Regions from separate parts of the Bacillus cereus group sp. RP43 genome, predicted to be linked through region 2. Evidence: a T-box and tRNA genes for the amino acid it is inferred to sense, from the RefSeq annotation. Region 2 holds a T-box; the other regions hold tRNA genes.

Region 1 (3,245 bases), 180 kb from region 2:
TGAATGTATAGGTTGTTCGTTTCAATATGTAAGAAGACGTAAAATAAATACACAAAGATATGTATGTGGAAAGTGCAAAGGACAACTAAAACTGGTAGTGAAAACATCTTGACAGTGAAAACGCAATCCAGTATATTATAAACATGTCCCGTTTGCGCAAGACGTTGTAAAAAAACTTCTTGACTTACGATGAGAAATTTTATAAGATACAAATTGTCTTTATTATTCCGCAGTAGCTCAGTGGTAGAGCTATCGGCTGTTAACCGATCGGTCGTAGGTTCGAGTCCTACCTGCGGAGCCATATACAGAGAAGTACCCAAGTGGCTCAAGGGGCTCCCCTGCTAAGGGAGTAGATCGCTAACGCGGTGCGAGGGTTCGAATCCCTTCTTCTCTGCCATATATATTGGCCCGTTGGTCAAGTGGTTAAGACACCGCCCTTTCACGGCGGTAACACGGGTTCGAATCCCGTACGGGTCACCACTTCGGAGGATTAGCTCAGCTGGGAGAGCACCTGCCTTACAAGCAGGGGGTCGGCGGTTCGATCCCGTCATCCTCCACCATATAAATTATATAAATAATATTATCGCGGGGTGGAGCAGTACGGTAGCTCGTCGGGCTCATAACCCGAAGGTCGCAGGTTCAAATCCTGTCCCCGCAACCAAATGGTCCCGTGGTGTAGTGGTTAACATGCCTGCCTGTCACGCAGGAGATCGCCGGTTCGACCCCGGTCGGGACCGCCATTTTAACTTCTGCTATATAGCAGTTGTTTTTTATTGGTCATTATGGTACAATAACATTTGTCTTTGAAAAGAAGATAACTATTTCGATGGGCTATAGCCAAGCGGTAAGGCAACGGACTTTGACTCCGTCATGCGCTGGTTCGAATCCAGCTAGCCCAGCCATTTACGAGCCATTAGCTCAGTTGGTAGAGCATCTGACTTTTAATCAGAGGGTCGAAGGTTCGAATCCTTCATGGCTCACTTTTGTTTTTTCCGCGCGGTCGTGGCGGAACGGCAGACGCGCTAGGTTGAGGGCCTAGTGGGGGAAACCCCGTGGAGGTTCAAGTCCTCTCGGCCGCATCAAAAAATCTTTTTAAAAAAGTACTTGTATTTGAAAATGTAGTATGATAAGATAATTGAGTCGCCAAAATACAACGACGAAAAAACATCATGAATAAGCGCCCGTAGCTCAATTGGATAGAGCGTTTGACTACGGATCAAGAGGTTAGGGGTTCGACTCCTCTCGGGCGCGCCATAACGGGAAGTGGCTCAGCTTGGTAGAGCACCTGGTTTGGGACCAGGGGGTCGCAGGTTCAAATCCTGTCTTCCCGACCACGCGGGTGTAGTTTAGTGGTAAAACAAGAGCCTTCCAAGCTCTGGTCGAGAGTTCGATTCTCTTCACCCGCTTTTAGTTCTTTGAAAACTGAACGAAACAAACAACGTGAACGTCAATTTTTATTTTTAGATGCTAGACAAACTAACTTTATTGGAGAGTTTGATCCTGGCTCAGGATGAACGCTGGCGGCGTGCCTAATACATGCAAGTCGAGCGAATGGATTAAGAGCTTGCTCTTATGAAGTTAGCGGCGGACGGGTGAGTAACACGTGGGTAACCTGCCCATAAGACTGGGATAACTCCGGGAAACCGGGGCTAATACCGGATAATATTTTGAACTGCATGGTTCGAAATTGAAAGGCGGCTTCGGCTGTCACTTATGGATGGACCCGCGTCGCATTAGCTAGTTGGTGAGGTAACGGCTCACCAAGGCAACGATGCGTAGCCGACCTGAGAGGGTGATCGGCCACACTGGGACTGAGACACGGCCCAGACTCCTACGGGAGGCAGCAGTAGGGAATCTTCCGCAATGGACGAAAGTCTGACGGAGCAACGCCGCGTGAGTGATGAAGGCTTTCGGGTCGTAAAACTCTGTTGTTAGGGAAGAACAAGTGCTAGTTGAATAAGCTGGCACCTTGACGGTACCTAACCAGAAAGCCACGGCTAACTACGTGCCAGCAGCCGCGGTAATACGTAGGTGGCAAGCGTTATCCGGAATTATTGGGCGTAAAGCGCGCGCAGGTGGTTTCTTAAGTCTGATGTGAAAGCCCACGGCTCAACCGTGGAGGGTCATTGGAAACTGGGAGACTTGAGTGCAGAAGAGGAAAGTGGAATTCCATGTGTAGCGGTGAAATGCGTAGAGATATGGAGGAACACCAGTGGCGAAGGCGACTTTCTGGTCTGTAACTGACACTGAGGCGCGAAAGCGTGGGGAGCAAACAGGATTAGATACCCTGGTAGTCCACGCCGTAAACGATGAGTGCTAAGTGTTAGAGGGTTTCCGCCCTTTAGTGCTGAAGTTAACGCATTAAGCACTCCGCCTGGGGAGTACGGCCGCAAGGCTGAAACTCAAAGGAATTGACGGGGGCCCGCACAAGCGGTGGAGCATGTGGTTTAATTCGAAGCAACGCGAAGAACCTTACCAGGTCTTGACATCCTCTGAAAATCCTAGAGATAGGACTTCTCCTTCGGGAGCAGAGTGACAGGTGGTGCATGGTTGTCGTCAGCTCGTGTCGTGAGATGTTGGGTTAAGTCCCGCAACGAGCGCAACCCTTGATCTTAGTTGCCATCATTAAGTTGGGCACTCTAAGGTGACTGCCGGTGACAAACCGGAGGAAGGTGGGGATGACGTCAAATCATCATGCCCCTTATGACCTGGGCTACACACGTGCTACAATGGACGGTACAAAGAGCTGCAAGACCGCGAGGTGGAGCTAATCTCATAAAACCGTTCTCAGTTCGGATTGTAGGCTGCAACTCGCCTACATGAAGCTGGAATCGCTAGTAATCGCGGATCAGCATGCCGCGGTGAATACGTTCCCGGGCCTTGTACACACCGCCCGTCACACCACGAGAGTTTGTAACACCCGAAGTCGGTGGGGTAACCTTTATGGAGCCAGCCGCCTAAGGTGGGACAGATGATTGGGGTGAAGTCGTAACAAGGTAGCCGTATCGGAAGGTGCGGCTGGATCACCTCCTTTCTATGGAGAATTGATGAACGCAGTTCATCAATAAACGTTGACTTGTTTCGTTTCGTTCAGTTTTGAGAGAACTATCTCTCAAGTTTAAATGTATGTTCTTTGAAAACTAGATAACAGTGTAGCTCATATTTTTTTAATTTTAGTTTGGTTAAGTTAGAAAGGGCGCACGGTGGATGCCTTGACACTAGGAGTCGATGAAGGACGGGACTAA
Region 2 (3,245 bases):
GTTCTGGTGGCAATGGTTCTGGCGGCAACGGCTCTGGTGGCAGTGGTTCTGGTGGCGACGGTTCTGGTGGCAATGGTTCTGGTGGCAATGGTTCTGGCGGCAACGGCTCTGGTGACAACGGCTCTGGTGGCAGTGGTTCTGGCGGCAACGGTTCTGGTGGCAGTGGTTCTGGCGGCAGTGGCTCTCAGGGAGGCAACCGCGTTAAAGGCGACAGCAGTTCTCAAGGTGGCAATGGCTCTCAGGGAGGCAACCGTGTTAAAGGCGATAGCAGTTCTCAAGGTGACAATGGCTCTCAAAATGGCAAAGCAAAAGATAATTCAGTAAAACAAGGCGATAAGTTACCTAATACTGCAACACATTATCCTGCATCTATTTTAATGGGACTTTCAACATTCCTAATTGGTATGTTATTGTTTATTCGCCGTAAAAATGCAAAATAAAGACCAACATCCTTCCATCTAAAAAATACATGAAACCAATATAAAACTAAAAAGGACTTTGGATTGCATTTTATTATGCAACCCAAAGTCCTTTTGGCATCTATCAGAAAGAGTATTAATATGCTTTTCCCCAATAGACCATGTGCTTTGCTTCTTTACTACAGTAAATACATTCGTCAGCTAAATGTTCTTGTTCAAAAGGCATACAGCGTGAAGATACTCCAACTTCTTCTTTTAGTTTCTCTTCACAAGCTAGTTCTCCACACCACATCGCCTTAATAAACCCTTGCTTTTCATCAGCTGCTTTTTTCATCTCTTCGAAATTCGTCACACTATACGTATTCTCATCGCGAAATACTTTTGCTTTATTAAATAAAGAATGATGAATTTCCTCAAGTAATGATGGAATAAGTTCTTCTAATTGATCCATTGCTATAAACTCTTTTTCTTTCGTATCTCGCCTTACAAGTACAACTTGATTCTTTTCAATATCCTTTGGACCAACTTCTAATCTAATTGGAACACCCTTCATTTCATACTCATTAAATTTCCAGCCCGGTGTTTTATTGCTAGCATCTATTTTCACACGCGCAACCTTCTGAATACGTCCTTGTAACTCTGTTGCTTTTTCTAACACACCTTCTTTATGCTGAGCAATAGGTACAATAACAACTTGTACTGGAGCGACTTTTGGCGGCATTACAAGTCCGTTATTATCGCTATGGACCATAATAAGTCCACCTATCATTCTCGTTGATACACCCCACGAAGTTTGGTGTACATATCGCCACTTACCGTTACGATCTAAAAACTTAATATCAAATGCTTCAGAGAAATTCGTTCCAAAGTTATGAGATGTTCCTGTTTGAAGTGCTTTTCCATCATGCATTAAACTTTCAATCGTATAAGTTGCCTTCGCTCCTGCAAACTTTTCTTTTTCTGTTTTTTGTCCTTTAATGACTGGTATTGCTAAGTAATCTTCACAGAAAGAAGCATATAGGTTTAAAATATTTAACGTTTCAGCTTGCGATTCTTCTGCCGTTTCATGAATCGTATGACCTTCTTGCCATAAAAATTCAGTTGTACGAAGGAATGGTCTCGTTGTCTTTTCCCAACGAACTACTGAACACCACTGATTATATAACTTTGGCAAATCATTATATGATTGAACAATCTTTGAGAAATGCTCACAGAATAAAGTTTCAGATGTAGGACGTACACAAAGTCTTTCCGCTAACTTTTCATCCCCGCCATGCGTAACCCATGCTACTTCAGGAGCAAATCCTTCAACATGATCTTTCTCTTTTTGTAATAAACTCTCTGGAATAAACATTGGCATGTACACATTTTCATGACCAGATTCTTTTAATTTTTCATCCATCACTTTCTGCATATTTTCCCATAATGCATAACCGTATGGACGTAAAATCATACAACCTTTCACACTTGAATAATCAACAAGCTCCGCTTTTTTTACAATATCGGTATACCACTGAGCAAAGTCTTCTTCCATCTTCGTAATGGCTTGTACTTGTTCTTTTACCATAGTCATTCTTCCTCCTTTAGAAAATAGAAAAAGCCCGCGTCCCCAAATAGGGACCGAGCTTTGTCGGCGTTACCACCCTGATTCATACACAAAAAAATTGAGTATACTCTCTTTTTGATAACGGGAATTTCCCGCTGCATATGCAGAACTCAAAGGTAGGTTCCATATCGTCTTTTAAGAATCTTCCAGCCAAAAGGATTCTCTCTCTGCAAAAAGGTAAGACATGTACTATTCCTTTTTCATCGTTATAACGAAATAAATTTGTTGAATATCATAATATAAATTCCACTCCAAAACAAGAGTGAATTTTCTTTTTTTTATACATTCTTTTCAATTCTTACTGTTTTATACATAACTTTTCCGAACTATTTTTACAAGTTGATGAGCAACCATACCAATAAGTGTACCAATTAAAACGAAGAAACAAATAAATCCATATCCCATTCCTTCCCATCCACCAATAGCAATCATTGTTACAGGAAAGAAAGCTAAACAAAGAAGTACTAAACTAAGTGCAAATATAATATCAAACTGTTTGTCTGGAAAACGTTTCTTTAGTAAATATGACATAAAAAATACAAGGAGAATCGTGACTCCACCAATGATGTAAAAGATACCAAATCCATCTAACCAATCCACAGTATTCCCTCCTTCCATTCATTCCCTTATACTTATTATATGTTTAATTTTTCTGAAAATAAACAATAGAATTTTATTCAAAAATATATTTTTATTACCAGGTATTAATAGTAATATATAAGAATAGGTTTTATATAATCAGGAGGGAAACTTTATGGATAAAGCATTAACAAATCACGTCATTATTTTATCTTTCGACTGCTTATCAGCTTTAGATTTTCCTATATTACAAAAACTACCTAATTTCCAAACTTTAATAAAAAAGGGCGCGATTGCGAAAAAAGTGGAGCCAATTTATCCTTCTGTAACATATCCAAGCCACTCAACAATCGTAACCGGTAATTATCCTAATAAGCATGGCGTTGTCAGCAATACATTACTTCAACCAGGACGTGAGTCACCAGATTGGCATTGGTATCGAAAGTCCATTAAAGGAACAACTTTATATGATGAAGCACGCAAAGCAAATTTAACGACAGCAGCCCTTCTATGGCCTGTTACTGGAAGAGCAAATATCGATTACAATTTACCAGAAATTTTTCCAAATAGACCGTGGCAAAATCAAATTTTAGTTTCATTATTTAGCGGTAGCCCACTATATCAATTAGATTTAAATCGTC
Region 3 (3,245 bases), 4.2 Mb from region 2:
GGGCTGTTCGCCCATTAAAGCGGTACGCGAGCTGGGTTCAGAACGTCGTGAGACAGTTCGGTCCCTATCCGTCGTGGGCGTAGGAAATTTGAGAGGAGCTGTCCTTAGTACGAGAGGACCGGGATGGACGCACCGCTGGTGTACCAGTTGTTCTGCCAAGGGCATAGCTGGGTAGCTATGTGCGGAAGGGATAAGTGCTGAAAGCATCTAAGCATGAAGCCCCCCTCAAGATGAGATTTCCCATAGCGTAAGCTAGTAAGATCCCTGAAAGATGATCAGGTTGATAGGTTCGAGGTGGAAGCGTGGTGACATGTGGAGCTGACGAATACTAATAGATCGAGGACTTAACCATATAATATGAAGCGATGTTATCTAGTTTTGAAAGAATATAAAAAACTTGTTGACTTTAAATGTCGAATGAGTTATGATGATTCTTGTCTTAAATGAATACAGTCTGGTAATGATGGCAGAGAGGTCACACCCGTTCCCATACCGAACACGGAAGTTAAGCTCTCTAGCGCCGATGGTAGTTGGGACCTTGTCCCTGTGAGAGTAGGACGTTGCCAGGCAATTCGGAGGATTAGCTCAGCTGGGAGAGCACCTGCCTTACAAGCAGGGGGTCGGCGGTTCGATCCCGTCATCCTCCACCATTCTAGCCGACTTAGCTCAATTGGTAGAGCAACTGACTTGTAATCAGTAGGTTGGGGGTTCAAGTCCTCTAGTCGGCACCAGAAAATCATGGCGGTTGTGGCGAAGTGGTTAACGCACCGGATTGTGGCTCCGGCACTCGTGGGTTCAATTCCCATCAGTCGCCCCATTTTTTCTTTTAAAATTATAATATGCGGGTGTGGCGGAATTGGCAGACGCACCAGACTTAGGATCTGGCGCCTTTGGCGTGGGGGTTCGACTCCCTTCACCCGCACTTTTAATAAAATAACTCATACATGTCTTGCGGAAGTAGTTCAGTGGTAGAATACAACCTTGCCAAGGTTGGGGTCGCGGGTTCGAATCCCGTCTTCCGCTCCAATTTTCAATATGACATGCCGGGGTGGCGGAACAGGCAGACGCACAGGACTTAAAATCCTGCGGTGGGTGACCACCGTGCGGGTTCGACCCCCGCCCTCGGCACCATATGCGCCCGTAGCTCAATTGGATAGAGCGTTTGACTACGGATCAAGAGGTTAGGGGTTCGACTCCTCTCGGGCGCGTTTTTATTAACGGGAAGTGGCTCAGCTTGGTAGAGCACCTGGTTTGGGACCAGGGGGTCGCAGGTTCAAATCCTGTCTTCCCGATATTTCAACATATGGGGCCTTAGCTCAGCTGGGAGAGCGCCTGCCTTGCACGCAGGAGGTCAGCGGTTCGATCCCGCTAGGCTCCACTTATTTGAATATAACTTATGGCGGTGTAGCTCAGCTGGCTAGAGCGTACGGTTCATACCCGTGAGGTCGGGGGTTCGATCCCCTCCGCCGCTACCATAAAGGACCTTTAGCTCAGCTGGTTAGAGCAGACGGCTCATAACCGTCCGGTCGTAGGTTCGAGTCCTACAAGGTCCACCACTCAAAGTTCATATCTCGGAGGTATACCCAAGTTCGGCTGAAGGGATCGGTCTTGAAAACCGACAGGCGGCGAGAGTCGCGCGGGGGTTCGAATCCCTCTACCTCCTCCATTTTTTCTAAATTAAATATTATATCATCGCGGGGTGGAGCAGTACGGTAGCTCGTCGGGCTCATAACCCGAAGGTCGCAGGTTCAAATCCTGTCCCCGCAACCAAATGGTCCCGTGGTGTAGTGGTTAACATGCCTGCCTGTCACGCAGGAGATCGCCGGTTCGACCCCGGTCGGGACCGCCATTTTTTTTACATAAAGGCTCGGTAGCTCAGTCGGTAGAGCAGAGGACTGAAAATCCTCGTGTCGGCGGTTCGATTCCGTCCCGAGCCACCATTTTGAAATCGCAAGCCGGCTTAGCTCAATTGGTAGAGCAACTGACTTGTAATCAGTAGGTTGGGGGTTCAAGTCCTCTAGCCGGCACCACTTTCAAAATGAGCCATTAGCTCAGTTGGTAGAGCATCTGACTTTTAATCAGAGGGTCGAAGGTTCGAATCCTTCATGGCTCACCATTTTTAATTTAATGCGGGTGTAGTTTAGTGGTAAAACAAGAGCCTTCCAAGCTCTGGTCGAGAGTTCGATTCTCTTCACCCGCTTTTTATGGGCCTATAGCTCAGCTGGTTAGAGCGCACGCCTGATAAGCGTGAGGTCGATGGTTCGAGTCCATTTAGGCCCACCATAATTATTCCGCAGTAGCTCAGTGGTAGAGCTATCGGCTGTTAACCGATCGGTCGTAGGTTCGAGTCCTACCTGCGGAGCCATATTATAGAGAAGTACCCAAGTGGCTCAAGGGGCTCCCCTGCTAAGGGAGTAGATCGCGAACGCGGTGCGAGGGTTCGAATCCCTTCTTCTCTGCCAGATTTTGGCCCGTTGGTCAAGTGGTTAAGACACCGCCCTTTCACGGCGGTAACACGGGTTCGAATCCCGTACGGGTCATACTAAAAGAGATAGCATAATCTGCTATCTCTTTTTTGTTGTGTAAAAGTAGACTTTGGATAGTCTGCTTTTTTTTTGAATACAGCTCGAGCAAGTGCATGTTGTGCTTCGCCTTTATTTAAACCAACCCGTACACGTCTTTTAAGCTCAGGACTCTATTTGAACATTTAAAAACTGTCCACTATGTAAAGCATATTCTAATTGAATTTTTATGCCCGCTGTTTGGGCGCAACCACCTGCCCCTGGGTACACACTAGCTAAATGCTTTGGCACTTGGAAAATCGTTGCATCTAAAATACGAATTCGTTGAAAATAAGCGATTGGATACCCGAAATATTAAAGCATCTTTCGCTAGATAACCACTTTTACACTAATTTCGCCATCGCTCTACTGAATATCAAGTTCACTGCAATCACGATGACTGCACCGATAAGGGTTGCAAATACACGGTCGAACAGAATGATAAACTGAAACGGCTTGCCGGCCTCCATGATCAAAATAATGAGCGGGATCATGGTTGCAGAGTATACAAGATAATTTCGAACCTTTAGAAGAGGTCGAACACCTGCGAATAGCCCGATACTTATAACTAACCCCAAAATTGGTAGACTAGTTGCGAGAAGCAAGCTCGCAACAATCACGCCGATTACTGTACCAAGCACTCGTTGTGTTGTTTTGATTGGAAAGAGTTCTATTTTCCGCTGA

The links. A T-box is a leader RNA that pairs with one kind of tRNA and senses whether it is charged. The one in region 2 lies ahead of proS (proline--tRNA ligase), so its partner is inferred to be a tRNA-Pro.
Positions count from the first base shown of each region.
Region 1: it has a tRNA-Pro gene. The T-box ahead of proS (proline--tRNA ligase) is inferred to sense a tRNA for this amino acid. The anticodon was not compared.
Region 3: it has a tRNA-Pro gene. The T-box ahead of proS (proline--tRNA ligase) is inferred to sense a tRNA for this amino acid. The anticodon was not compared.

Region 1 is NZ_JARVHQ010000001.1:4,903,239-4,906,483, reverse strand. Features, by position in the region: gene QCI75_RS25400 (SprT family protein) at 1-112, shown strand, start outside; tRNA gene QCI75_RS25395 (tRNA-Asn) at 227-301, shown strand; tRNA gene QCI75_RS25390 (tRNA-Ser) at 307-397, shown strand; tRNA gene QCI75_RS25385 (tRNA-Glu) at 406-480, shown strand; tRNA gene QCI75_RS25380 (tRNA-Val) at 485-560, shown strand; tRNA gene QCI75_RS25375 (tRNA-Met) at 585-661, shown strand; tRNA gene QCI75_RS25370 (tRNA-Asp) at 665-740, shown strand; tRNA gene QCI75_RS25365 (tRNA-Gln) at 828-902, shown strand; tRNA gene QCI75_RS25360 (tRNA-Lys) at 908-980, shown strand; tRNA gene QCI75_RS25355 (tRNA-Leu) at 997-1,079, shown strand; tRNA gene QCI75_RS25350 (tRNA-Arg) at 1,178-1,254, shown strand; tRNA gene QCI75_RS25345 (tRNA-Pro) at 1,258-1,334, shown strand; tRNA gene QCI75_RS25340 (tRNA-Gly) at 1,336-1,406, shown strand; rRNA gene QCI75_RS25335 (16S ribosomal RNA) at 1,483-3,034, shown strand; rRNA gene QCI75_RS25330 (23S ribosomal RNA) at 3,181-3,245, shown strand, end outside.
Region 2 is NZ_JARVHQ010000001.1:4,724,297-4,727,541, forward strand. Features, by position in the region: gene QCI75_RS24560 (LPXTG cell wall anchor domain-containing protein) at 1-440, shown strand, start outside; gene proS (proline--tRNA ligase) at 556-1,986, opposite strand; T-box leader at 2,032-2,238, opposite strand; gene QCI75_RS24570 (YesK-like family protein) at 2,332-2,625, opposite strand; gene QCI75_RS24575 (alkaline phosphatase family protein) at 2,780-3,245, shown strand, end outside.
Region 3 is NZ_JARVHQ010000001.1:557,665-560,909, forward strand. Features, by position in the region: rRNA gene QCI75_RS02815 (23S ribosomal RNA) at 1-352, shown strand, start outside; rRNA gene rrf (5S ribosomal RNA) at 454-569, shown strand; tRNA gene QCI75_RS02825 (tRNA-Val) at 575-650, shown strand; tRNA gene QCI75_RS02830 (tRNA-Thr) at 656-731, shown strand; tRNA gene QCI75_RS02835 (tRNA-His) at 742-817, shown strand; tRNA gene QCI75_RS02840 (tRNA-Leu) at 842-922, shown strand; tRNA gene QCI75_RS02845 (tRNA-Gly) at 952-1,026, shown strand; tRNA gene QCI75_RS02850 (tRNA-Leu) at 1,043-1,131, shown strand; tRNA gene QCI75_RS02855 (tRNA-Arg) at 1,135-1,208, shown strand; tRNA gene QCI75_RS02860 (tRNA-Pro) at 1,219-1,292, shown strand; tRNA gene QCI75_RS02865 (tRNA-Ala) at 1,306-1,378, shown strand; tRNA gene QCI75_RS02870 (tRNA-Met) at 1,399-1,475, shown strand; tRNA gene QCI75_RS02875 (tRNA-Ile) at 1,480-1,556, shown strand; tRNA gene QCI75_RS02880 (tRNA-Ser) at 1,574-1,666, shown strand; tRNA gene QCI75_RS02885 (tRNA-Met) at 1,694-1,770, shown strand; tRNA gene QCI75_RS02890 (tRNA-Asp) at 1,774-1,849, shown strand; tRNA gene QCI75_RS02895 (tRNA-Phe) at 1,865-1,940, shown strand; tRNA gene QCI75_RS02900 (tRNA-Thr) at 1,955-2,030, shown strand; tRNA gene QCI75_RS02905 (tRNA-Lys) at 2,041-2,116, shown strand; tRNA gene QCI75_RS02910 (tRNA-Gly) at 2,130-2,200, shown strand; tRNA gene QCI75_RS02915 (tRNA-Ile) at 2,207-2,283, shown strand; tRNA gene QCI75_RS02920 (tRNA-Asn) at 2,291-2,365, shown strand; tRNA gene QCI75_RS02925 (tRNA-Ser) at 2,372-2,462, shown strand; tRNA gene QCI75_RS02930 (tRNA-Glu) at 2,469-2,540, shown strand; partial or broken gene QCI75_RS30505 (hypothetical protein) at 2,617-2,695, opposite strand; partial or broken gene QCI75_RS02940 (transposase) at 2,697-2,861, opposite strand; gene QCI75_RS02945 (FUSC family protein) at 2,906-3,245, opposite strand, start outside.